DNA from 3 places in the Streptomyces lasalocidi genome. Region 2 is predicted to be linked to each of the others. Evidence: predicted binding sites of a transcription regulator. Region 2 holds the regulator's gene; each other region holds the start of a gene.
What was found. The regulator HrcA, encoded in region 2, represses chaperone genes, less so after heat shock. The targets are predictions, from matches to a motif close to TTNGCACTCNGNNNNNCNGAGTGCNAA.
Positions count from the first base shown of each region.

Region 1: groL (chaperonin GroEL) is a predicted target of HrcA. The motif match lies at 1,368-1,394, and genes of this name have one in related genera.
Region 3: groES (co-chaperone GroES) is a predicted target of HrcA. The motif match lies at 1,774-1,800, and genes of this name have one in related genera.

Region 1 covers NZ_SZNQ01000001.1:3,549,758-3,553,710, reverse strand. Annotated here, with positions in the region: gene thrC (threonine synthase) at 1-254, shown strand, start outside; gene E4U91_RS15800 (MoaD/ThiS family protein) at 251-529, shown strand; gene E4U91_RS15795 (cold-shock protein) at 956-1,159, shown strand; gene groL (chaperonin GroEL) at 1,558-3,180, shown strand; gene E4U91_RS15785 (NADH:flavin oxidoreductase) at 3,418-3,953, shown strand, end outside.
Region 2 covers NZ_SZNQ01000001.1:2,622,117-2,626,069, reverse strand. Annotated here, with positions in the region: gene hemW (radical SAM family heme chaperone HemW) at 1-532, shown strand, start outside; gene E4U91_RS11725 (DUF3097 domain-containing protein) at 572-1,387, opposite strand; gene E4U91_RS11720 (MBL fold metallo-hydrolase) at 1,419-2,144, opposite strand; gene hrcA (heat-inducible transcriptional repressor HrcA) at 2,296-3,312, shown strand; gene dnaJ (molecular chaperone DnaJ) at 3,313-3,953, shown strand, end outside.
Region 3 covers NZ_SZNQ01000001.1:4,610,818-4,614,770, reverse strand. Annotated here, with positions in the region: gene groL (chaperonin GroEL) at 1-1,180, opposite strand, end outside; gene groES (co-chaperone GroES) at 1,319-1,627, opposite strand; gene E4U91_RS20935 (polysaccharide deacetylase family protein) at 1,869-2,675, opposite strand; gene E4U91_RS20930 (polysaccharide deacetylase family protein) at 2,672-3,649, opposite strand; gene E4U91_RS20925 (THUMP-like domain-containing protein) at 3,740-3,953, shown strand, end outside.

The sequences.
Region 1 (3,953 bases), 930 kb from region 2:
TCACGGACGAGGAAGTCGTCGACGCCATCAAGCTGCTGGCCCGCACCGAGGGCATCTTCGCCGAGACGGCGGGCGGGGTGACCGTGGGCGTGGCGCGCAAGCTGATCGGCGCCGGCGTGCTCGACCCGTCGCTGACCACGGTCGTCCTCAACACCGGCGACGGCCTGAAGACCCTCGACGCGGTGGCCGGCACCGGCCTGACCGCCACCATCCGCCCGACCCTGGACTCCTTCCGAGAGGCTGGCCTCGCATGAGCGTGACCGTCCGCATCCCCACCATCCTGCGCACCTACACCGGCGGCCGGGCCGAGGTCGCCGCCGAGGGCGCGACCCTCGCCGAGGTGATCGAGGACCTGGAGAAGCACCACACCGGCATCGCCGCCCGCGTCCTCGACGACCAGGGCAAGCTGCGCCGGTTCGTGAACGTCTACGTCAACGACGACGACGTCCGCTTCGAGCAGGGCCTGCAGACGGCGACCCCGGACGGCGCGGGCGTCTCCATCATCCCGGCCGTCGCCGGAGGTCAGTAACCCTCGGTAATAGCGATGACCGCGCGTACATCGAATTGCCCCCACCGTAAGAGAAGCGGAGGGGGCAATTCCATGTGATTGAGCGCGGTACAGTTGGGGAACCCGCCCCGGATCCATGAATCGGCGGGCCTTGATTCCTGCCGCGTGCCCGATGAGAAGTAGCCAAACTGTGCACTGCTCCCGCGGCTTATGTGCCTTTTGTGGAGCCCGACTTGCCCTGAATTCGGGCGAATTCTGGCCACATTCCGGATCGTCTGCGTCCAGAATTCTCGTCCGATTGACCTGTTGCAGACGGCAGTTGGACAGATACATTCAGCCGCGGTCGACGCGTTCCGGCGCACGCCCCCAACCAGTCTGGGGGGTGAGGTCTGACCCGGATCCGCGAAGTGCGGATCTGTGCAAGGGCCAGTAATAGGGGAGTTAGGCATGGCTCAGGGCACCGTCAAGTGGTTCAACGCGGAGAAGGGGTACGGCTTCATCGCGGTCGACGGTGGTGCGGACGTCTTCGTCCATTACAGCGCCATTCAGATGGACGGCTACCGCACCCTTGAAGAAGGCCAGCGGGTCGAGTTCGAGATCTCGCAGGGCCAGAAGGGCCCGCAGGCCGACATGGTTCGCGTCACCGCCTGAACGTTCACCGCCTGAACGTTCTTCCGCAGTCACTCACCGAGGGGTCCGCGCCCGCCCAGGGCGCGGACCCCTCGCCCGTGTGCGCGGGGTCTCGCGGGGCCGGCCCTGTTCGCCTCGGGCTGAGACGTGGCCCGGTCCCCGAGAGCCGCTTGCGCCCGCCCGCCGCCCGACCGCCGCCCCCCAACGAGCACTCGCTCCGCGAGCGCGCCTTGCACTCTCGTAGTGCGAGTGCTAATCATTGGCGTTAGCACTCTGAAGGTGAGAGTGACAGCGAAGGACCGGGTCGGTGAGGCCCGCGGGCCGGGTGGGGCAAGGAACCACCGGGTCGGCGAGCCGTCCGTCGCGGGCGCGGGCGCGGTCCGAAGGAATCACCCCCAGTCCTGGAGGGACCACTTCACATGGCCAAGATCATCGCGTTCGACGAGGAGGCGCGGCGCGGCCTCGAGCGCGGCATGAACCAGCTCGCGGACGCCGTCAAGGTCACCCTCGGCCCCAAGGGCCGCAACGTCGTCCTCGAGAAGAAGTGGGGCGCCCCCACGATCACCAACGACGGTGTCTCCATCGCCAAGGAGATCGAGCTCGAGGACCCGTACGAGAAGATCGGTGCCGAGCTCGTCAAGGAAGTGGCGAAGAAGACGGACGACGTGGCCGGTGACGGCACGACGACCGCCACCGTCCTGGCCCAGGCACTGGTCAAGGAAGGCCTGCGCAACGTCGCCGCCGGCGCCAACCCGATGGCCCTCAAGCGCGGTATCGAGAAGGCCGTCGAGGCCGTCTCCGCCGCCCTGCTGGAGCAGGCGAAGGACGTCGAGACCAAGGAGCAGATCGCCTCCACGGCCTCCATCTCCGCCGCCGACACCCAGATCGGCGAGCTCATCGCCGAGGCCATGGACAAGGTCGGCAAGGAAGGCGTCATCACCGTCGAGGAGTCGCAGACCTTCGGTCTGGAGCTCGAGCTCACCGAGGGCATGCGCTTCGACAAGGGCTACATCTCCGCCTACTTCGCGACCGACATGGAGCGTATGGAGGCCGTCCTCGACGACCCGTACATCCTGATCGCGAACTCCAAGATCTCCAGCGTCAAGGACCTGCTCCCGCTCCTGGAGAAGGTCATGCAGTCGGGCAAGCCGCTGCTGATCATCGCCGAGGACGTCGAGGGCGAGGCCCTGTCGACCCTGGTCGTCAACAAGATCCGCGGCACCTTCAAGTCCGTCGCGGTCAAGGCCCCGGGCTTCGGCGACCGCCGCAAGGCGATGCTGAACGACATCGCCATCCTCACCGGCGGCGAGGTCATCTCCGAGGAGGTCGGTCTCAAGCTCGAGAACACGACCGTGGACCTGCTGGGCAAGGCCCGCAAGGTCGTCATCACCAAGGACGAGACCACGATCGTCGACGGCGCCGGCTCCTCGGAGCAGGTCGCGGGCCGCGTGAACCAGATCCGCGCCGAGATCGAGAACAGCGACTCCGACTACGACCGCGAGAAGCTGCAGGAGCGCCTGGCGAAGCTCGCCGGCGGTGTCGCGGTCATCAAGGCCGGTGCCGCCACCGAGGTGGAGCTCAAGGAGCGCAAGCACCGCATCGAGGACGCCGTGCGCAACGCCAAGGCGGCCGTCGAGGAGGGCATCGTCGCCGGTGGTGGCGTGGCCCTGCTCCAGGCCTCCCAGGTGTTCGAGAAGCTGGAGCTCGAGGGCGACGAGGCGACGGGCGCCCAGGCCGTCAAGCTCGCGCTCGAGGCCCCGCTGAAGCAGATCGCCGTGAACGCCGGCCTCGAGGGCGGCGTCGTGGTGGAGAAGGTCCGCAACCTCACCCCGGGTCACGGCCTGAACGCCGCGACCGGTGAGTACGTCGACCTGGTCGCCGAGGGCATCATCGACCCGGCCAAGGTGACCCGCTCCGCGCTGCAGAACGCGGCCTCCATCGCCGCGCTGTTCCTCACCACCGAGGCCGTCATCGCCGACAAGCCGGAGAAGGCCGCTGCCCCGGCCGGCGGCGGCATGCCGGGCGGTGACATGGACTTCTGATCGACCCCGGTCGATCAACCGTCCTGCGGACCGAGGGCGGCACTCCCCGTACGACGGGGGGTGCCGCCCTCGGGCGTTCCCCGGTGCCGGCCGGGGTGGCCGGGGCGGGCCGGGTGGGCTGAATCACACCGCTCGGGGAGCGGCGGCGGAATGAGCGGGCGCACGGGACCCGTTGACGTGGGCGTGGCATGCATGCGCGTGCACATACCAGCCGGTATACCCCCAAGGAGCCCCCACGTGACCGCGACCACCGCCGAGTCCACCGAGCCCACTCCCGGGTCGTCCGCCTCCCGCGCGGCGCAGATCCTCGCCCGGCCGGTCTCGATCAACGGCCTGACCGTGCCGAACCGCATCGTGATGGCGCCGATGACCCGCATGTTCTCGCCGGGCGGCGTCCCGGGCGAGGACGTGGTGTCGTATTACGCCCGCCGCGCCGCCGCCGGGGTCGGACTCATCGTCACCGAGGGCACCTACGTCGGCCACGAGTCGGCCGGCGAGAGCGACCGGGTGCCGCGGTTCCACGGCGAGGAGCAGCTCGCGGGCTGGGCGAAGGTCGCCGACGCGGTGCACGCGGCCGGCGGCACGATCGTCCCGCAGCTGTGGCACATCGGCATGGTCCGCAGGCCCGGGAAGCCGCCGTTCGAGCAGGCCCCGGCCGTCGGCCCGTCCGGCATCCGGCTGGACGGCACGCAGGACGGCAGGGCCATGACCCGCGGCGACCTGGACGACGTCATCGGCGCCTTCGCCGAGGCCGCCGCGGCCGCCGAGCGGAT
Region 2 (3,953 bases):
CCAGCTGGCCCGCCGGATCCGCCGCGGCGAGGTCCCGATGACCGACGACGACGTGCACGCCGACCGGTACCTGATGGCCGAGGAGGTGCTGTCGGCGGCGGGCTTCGCCTGGTACGAGGTGTCGAACTGGGCCACCTCCGACGCGGGGCGGTGCCTGCACAACGAGCTGTACTGGCGCGGCGCCGACTGGTGGGGCGCGGGGCCGGGCGCGCACTCCCACGTCGGCGGGGTGCGCTGGTGGAACGTCAAGCACCCCGGCGCGTACGCGGCGGCGCTGGCGTCCGGGCGCACGCCGGGTGCGGGGCGTGAGGTGCTGTCCGAGGAGGACCGGCGGGTCGAGCGCGTCCTGCTGGAGCTGAGGCTGCGCGAGGGCGTGCCGCTGTCCCTGCTCAAGCAGGACGGCCTCGCGGCGTCCCGCCGGGCCCTGTCGGACGGCCTCCTCCAGGAGGGACCGTACGGGCAGGGCCGCGCGGTGCTCACCCTGCGGGGGCGGCTGCTGGCGGACGCGGTGGTGCGGGACCTGGTCGACTGAGGGACCGGGCCGCTCTCGACGTCCGGGCCGGCGCCGCCCTCAGGCCCCGGCGTCGCCCGTCACGAAGTCGATCAGTTCCTCCACGCGGCCCAGGAGCTCCGGCTCCAGGTCCTTGTACGACCGCACCCGCTTGAGGATCGCCTGCCACACCGCGCCGGTGTTGTCCGAGGGCCAGCCCAGCGCCCGGCACACCCCGGTCTTCCAGTCCTGGCCGTGCGGGACCCGGGGCCACGCCTCGATGCCCAGGGCGGACGGCTTCACCGCCTCCCAGATGTCGATGTACGGATGGCCGACGACCAGGGCGTGCTCGCTGGTGACCGACTGTGCGATGCGCCACTCCTTGGTGCCGGGGACCAGGTGGTCCACCAGGACGCCGAGGCGGGCGTCGGGGCCGGGGGCGAACCCGTCCACGATCGACGGGAGGTCGTCCACGCCCTCCAGGTACTCCACGACGACGCCCTCGACGCGCAGGTCGTCGCCCCAGACCTTCTCGACCAGCTCGGCGTCGTGCCGGCCCTCCACGTAGATGCGTCCGGCCCGGGCGACGCGGGCGCGGGCACCGGGGACGGCGACCGAGCCGGAGGCCGTGCGGGTGGGGCGTGCAGGGGCGGACGCGGGGGGCCGCACGAGGGTGACCACCTTGCCCTCCAGCAGGAAGCCCCGGGGTTCCAGCGGGAACACGCGGTGCTTGCCGAAGCGGTCCTCCAGGGTCACCGTGCCCGCCTCGCAGCGCACTACCGCGCCGCAGAAGCCGGTACGGGGCTCCTCGACCACCAGGTCGGGCTCCGCCGGGACCTCGGGGACCGGCTGGGACTTCTTCCACGGAGGGGTCAGGTCGGCGGAGTACTGGCGCATTCTGATGACGATAGGGAAAGCTCCCGCGCCGTTACGGCGACACGCCGAACCGGGCCGCCAGCGCGTCGCGTTGGGCGCGGACGAAGGCCGCGTCCACCACCGCGCCGTGTCCGGGCACGTACAGCGCGTCGTCGCCGCCGAACGCCAGCAGCCGGTCCAGCGCGGCCGGCCAGCGCGACGGCACGGCGTCCGGGCCCGCCTGGGGCTCACCGGACTGCTCGACGAGGTCGCCGCAGAAGACCACCTCGGTCTCGCCGGGGACCAGCACGGCGAGGTCGTGGGCGGTGTGGCCGGGCCCCACGTTGGCGAGCAGCACCTGCCGGTCGCTGCCCAGGTCGAGGGTCAGCTCGCCGGAGACCGGGTGACGGGGCCGGACCAGCGCGGTCACGGCCTCCTCGGCGGTGTCCTCGTCCAGCCCGTTGCGCACCGCGTCCGCCCGCAGCTCCTCGGCGCCCGCGGCGAGCACCGCGTCCGTCCCGACCGCGGCGTACACCTCGGCGCCCGCCAGGGCGGCCGCGCCGAACACGTGGTCGAAGTGGGGGTGGGTGAGCGCGAGATGGGTCACACGGCGCCCGGTGAGCCGCTCGGCCTCGGACCGCAGCCGCGCCCCCTCGGCGAGGCTCGACCCGGCGTCGATCAGCAGCGCCCCGTCCCGCCCGGCGACCAGCCCCGCCGTGCAGTCCCAGCCCGGCAGCCGCACCCGCCCCACCCCCGGTGCGACGCGCTCCCACCCCAGCTCTTCCCAAGTCACCGTCATACCGGGACGCTAGCGGTACTGCCCCCGGCCGCGGGGCCGACCTTGCCCTGCCGGTACCCCACCGCCGTACACTGGGCCGGGGAACGCTGGCACTCACGATCGAAGAGTGCCAGGTGGACGTCTCGGGGACGATTTTCTGGAGGTGCGCGCGATGCTGAGTGAACGCAGGCTCCAGGTGCTGCGCGCCATCGTCCAGGACTACGTGGGGACCGAGGAGCCGGTGGGCTCCAAGGCGCTCACCGAGCGGCACAACCTCGGTGTCTCCCCGGCCACCGTGCGCAACGACATGGCGGCCCTGGAGGACGAGGGCTACATCGCCCAGCCGCACACCAGTGCCGGGCGCATCCCGACCGACAAGGGCTACCGGCTCTTCGTCGACAAGCTCGCGGGCGTCAAGCCGATGACGGCGCCCGAGCGGCGGGCCATCCAGAACTTCCTGGGGGGCGCCGTCGACCTCGACGACGTGGTGGCCCGCACGGTGCGGCTGCTCGCGCAGCTCACCCGGCAGGTCGCCGTCGTGCAGTACCCGTCGCTGACCCGGTCCACCGTGCGCCACGTCGAGCTGCTCTCGCTGGCGCCCGCGCGGCTGATGCTGGTGCTCATCACGGACACCGGCCGGGTCGAGCAGCGGCTGGTCGACTGCCCGGCGCCGTTCGGCGAGTCCTCGCTGGCGGACCTGAGGGCGCGGCTCAACAGCCGGGTCGCGGGCCGCCGCTTCGCGGACGTGCCGGGGCTGGTGGAGGACCTGCCCGAGGCATTCGAGGCCGAGGACCGCGGTACGGTCTCCACGGTGCTCTCCACCCTCATGGAGACACTCGTCGAGGAGAACGAGGAGCGGCTGGTGATCGGTGGCACCGCCAATCTCACCCGCTTCGGACATGACTTTCCCCTCACGATCCGGCCGGTGCTCGAGGCGCTGGAGGAGCAGGTCGTGCTCCTCAAGTTGCTGGGCGAGGCGCAGGATCCGGGCGTGACCGTGCGCATCGGTCACGAGAACGCCCACGAAGGACTCAACTCCACGTCCGTCGTGTCGGTCGGCTACGGTTCGGGCGGCGAGGCAGTGGCCAAGCTCGGCGTGGTCGGACCGACCCGCATGGACTACCCGGGAACGATGGGAGCGGTACGCGCAGTGGCACGGTACGTCGGACAGATCCTGGCGGAGTCGTAAGTGGCCACGGACTACTACGCCGTTCTCGGCGTGCGCCGCGACGCGTCGCAGGAAGAGATCAAGAAGGCCTTCCGGCGGCTCGCGCGCGAGCTGCACCCGGACGTCAACCCGGACCCGAAGACCCAGGAGCGGTTCAAGGAGATCAACGCCGCCTACGAGGTGCTCTCGGACCCGCAGAAGAAGCAGGTCTACGACCTCGGCGGCGACCCGCTCTCGCAGGCCGGGGCCGGTGCGGGGGGCTTCGGGGCCGGCGGCTTCGGCAACTTCTCCGACATCATGGACGCGTTCTTCGGCACGGCGTCGCAGCGCGGGCCGCGCTCGCGCACCCGCCGCGGCCAGGACGCGATGATCCGGCTGGAGATCGACCTCGAGGAGGCGGCCTTCGGCACCACCAAGGACATCCAGGTCGACACCGCGATCGTCTGCGGCACCTGCAACGGCGAGGGCGCGGCCCCCGGCACGACCGCCCAGACGTGTGACATGTGCCGCGGCCGCGGCGAGGTGTCCCAGGTGACCCGGTCGTTCCTGGGCCAGGTCATGACGTCCCGGCCCTGCCCCCAGTGCCAGGGCTTCGGCACCGTGGTGCCGACCCCGTGCCCGGAGTGCGCGGGCGACGGGCGGGTGCGCTCGCGGCGGACGCT
Region 3 (3,953 bases), 2.0 Mb from region 2:
GCTTCTTCTCCTTCAGCTCCACCTCGGTGGCGGCGCCGACCTTGATCACGCACACGCCGCCGGCCAGCTTCGCGAGGCGCTCCTGGAGCTTCTCGCGGTCCCAGTCGGAGTCGGTGTTCTCGATCTCGGCCTTGATCTGCGCGACGCGGCCCTGGACGTCGGCGGAGTTGCCGCCGCCGTCGACGAGGGTGGTGTCGTCCTTGGTGACGGTGACGCGGCGGGCGGAGCCGAGCACGTCGATGCCGACCTGGTCGAGCTTGAGGCCGACCTCCTCGGAGATGACGGTGGCGCCGGTCAGGACGGCCATGTCCTGCAGCATCGCCTTGCGGCGGTCACCGAAGCCCGGGGCCTTGACGGCCACCGCGTTGAAGGTGCCGCGGATCTTGTTGACGACCAGGGTCGACAGGGCCTCGCCCTCGACGTCCTCGGCGATGATCAGCAGCGGCTTGGAGGAGTTGGTCTGGATGACCTTCTCCAGCAGCGGCAGCAGGTCGGCGATGGAGGAGATCTTGCCCTGGTTGATGAGGATGTAGGGGTCCTCCAGGACGGCCTCCATGCGCTCCTGGTCCGTCACAAAGTACGGCGACAGGTAGCCCTTGTCGAAGGCCATGCCCTCGGTGAAGTCCAGCTCCAGGCCGAAGGTGTTGGACTCCTCGACGGTGATGACACCGTCCTTGCCGACCTTGTCCATCGCCTCGGCGATGAGCTCGCCGACCTGCTGGTCCTGGGCGGACAGCGCGGCGACGGCGGCGATGTCGGACTTCTCGTCGATCGGGCGGGCCGAGGCGAGCAGGTCCTCCGAGACCGCCTTGACCGCGGCGTCGATGCCCTTCTTCAGGGCGGCCGGGGAGGCACCGGCGGCGACGTTCTTCAGGCCCTCGCGCACCAGCGCCTGGGCGAGCACGGTGGCGGTGGTGGTGCCGTCACCCGCGATGTCGTTGGTCTTGGTCGCCACCTCCTTCACCAGCTGGGCACCGAGGTTCTCGTACGGGTCCTCGATCTCGACCTCACGGGCGATCGTGACACCGTCGTTGGTGATGGTGGGGGCGCCGAACTTCTTGTCGATGACGACGTTGCGGCCCTTGGGGCCGATCGTCACCTTGACCGTGTCGGCCAGCTTGTTGACGCCGCGCTCGAGGGCGCGACGGGCGTCCTCGTCGAACTTCAGGATCTTCGCCATGACAGCGGGAGCCCTCTCGAAATCTTGGGCGGAAAAACCGGGTGTAATGAGCCGCGCCCCCGGCGCCCGGCTGATTAATGGTCGCGGGGGCCAGGGGCGCAGATCTAGCAAAGGCGCTTCACGAGGAAGCGGGGTGAACTACTTCTCGATGATCGCGAGCACGTCGCGAGCCGAGAGGACGAGGTACTCCTCGCCGTTGTACTTCACCTCGGTGCCGCCGTACTTGCTGTACAGGACGACGTCGCCGACCTTGACGTCGAGCGGCAGGCGCTCTCCGTTCTCGAAGCGGCCCGGGCCCACGGCGAGGACGGCGCCCTCCTGGGGCTTCTCCTTCGCGGTGTCCGGGATGACCAGGCCAGAGGCCGTGGTCTGCTCGGCGTCGAGCGGCTGGACCACGATGCGGTCCTCGAGCGGCTTGATGGCAACCTTGGAGCTGGCGGTCGTCACGATCCGACCTCCCCCTTCGGAGATCTCACGGGGTTAACTGTCTGAGGTGGCGACCAGGTCGATCCGTCGTCGCGGGTGCCGGACCTGCCCGTCGCGTTGTTGGCACTCTCACGTGGGGAGTGCCAGAGCCGAGACTATGACCGCGATTAGCACTCGGTCAAGCGGAGTGCCAACGACGCCCGGTGTGTCCGCGCCGGACACCCCCGTGCCCGGGGCTCCCGCGGGGCGGTTTCAGAGGTAGTCAGAGGTAGTCCTCCAGATGTCCCACCGTCAGTCCCTGCCCCTGGACGGCCCGCAGCAGACGCGTGGTGCGCTCCCGCAGCCCCGGGCCGGACAGCTCGTCGGGGTCGACGGTGACGATGTCGCCGGGGAGCAGCCGGTGCGGGCCGTGGGTGAAGGTGAGCTCGGGGGCCCCCATGGCGGCCCGCCACAGGACGACGGCCGTGATGCCGCAGTCGGCGGCGGCGCGCAGGGTCGTCGTGTCGTACGTGCCGTAGGGCGGGCGGAACAGGCGCGGGCGCACGCCGAAGCGAGCGTGGAGCTTGTCCTGCTGGCCGCAGATCTCGGCGCGCTGGCCGGCGGGGGGCAGGCCGCGCAGGGCCGCGTGGTCCAGGGTGTGGTTCTCCAGGTCGGCGCCGACCGCCCGCAGGCGCGCGAAGTGGCCGTAACCGGGGCCGACCACGCTGTCGGTGAGGAACATGCTCACCGGGAGCCGCAGTTCGCGGACCATGTCGACGAAGCGGGGGTCGCGTTCGGCGCCGTCGTCGTAGGTGAGGAAGACCACGGGGTCGCGGGTGGGGACCCGGTCGACGACGCGGGGCGGGGCGGAGCGCGACGGGCCGCCGGGCAGCGGGTGGCGCGGGGCGGGGGCCAGCGGGGTGGCCAGGCCCCAGCGCCGGTGGGCGGGTGCGGCGGCCGCGCCGTGCGGGTGCACGCGTTCGGCGGCCTTCTTGCCGAGCCGTTCGATGGGGTCGACCGACTGGGCGCAGCCGGCCAGGACGAGCAGTGCGGTCGCCGCCGCGGCGGCCGCCAGCCCCCGGGGCCTCACAGGTAGTCCTCCAGCCGGGCCACCGCGTACCCCTTGGCCGTGACCTTGTTCAGGAACCGGCGGACCATGTCGGGCATGGTGCCCTTCCACTCGCTGCGGCCCCGGAAGTGGGTCAGCACGATGTCGCCGGGGTGCAGGTCGCGGTCGCCCTCGCGGTAGTCCCAGTGGTCGACGAAGACCTCCTCGTCCCACAGCGCGGCGTAGCGGATCCCGCAGCTCTTCGCGGCGCGCAGGGTGTCCCGGTCGTAGTTGCCGTAGGGCGGCCGGAAGACGGTCGGGCGCCTGCCGTACCGCTCCTCAAGGACGCGCTGCATGCCGCAGATCTCGGCCTTCTGGCGGGCGTAGGACAGCGCCGGCAGGTAGGGGTGGTGCAGCGTGTGGTTGTTCAGGGTCACGCCCGCGGCCTGCATCCTCTTGAAGTAGCCGTAGTCCTCCTTGATCAGGAAGTCGGAGAGGAAGGCGGTGTACGGCACCTTCAGGTCACTCATCATGCGCAGGAACGCCGGGTCCTTCTCGGCGCCGTCGTCGATGGTGAGGAAGACGACCCTGTCCCGGGTGGGGACGGTGGTGAGGACCGGCGGCAGGCCGAGTTCCTCGTGCCCGTCGACCTCGAAGCCCTCGCGGGTGGTGATGTGCGGCTTGCGCGCGGGCGGCGCCGGCGCGGGGAGCGGCACCCGGCGCAGGCCCCAGCGCCTCGCGGCGGCGACCCGGGCCGCCTGCTCGGCGCGCAGCCTCCCGGCGTACGACATCAGCGCGCGGGCCGGACCGGCCTGCTCGGGCTGCTGGCCCGCCGCGGGGTCGCCGCCCGGGGCGTCGCCCCCCGTGCGCCCGCAGCCGGCCGGGGCGAGGGCGAGGAGGGCCAGGAGCAGGAGGACGCGCCGGGCGCCGGCCCCGCGGCGCCCACCGCCCCCCGCACCGGGCCGCCCCATGGACTCCCCCTTCCGCTTTTCATCGTTTTGTACGACTGCTCGCATGGAGCCGGATCTTCCCAGCCGCCGTCGGGGAACCCGGCCCGACACCGCGGCCGGCGGCGTACGGTCCTCCGACTGGCCCACAATGAGCCGGTGAACGACCTCGCTCCCCTGCTGACCCCCGAGGGCCGGGCCCTCCTCGACGAGGTGCGCGGCACCGCGCCCGCCGACGAACTCGCCGTCGCCACCCGGCTGCGCCGCGACCACCCCGCGCCGCTGGTCTCGGCGGCCCTCGCCCAGGCCCGGCTGCGGCAGCGGGCGGTGGCGAAGTTCGGCACCGAGGACGCGCACCGGATGTTCTTCACGC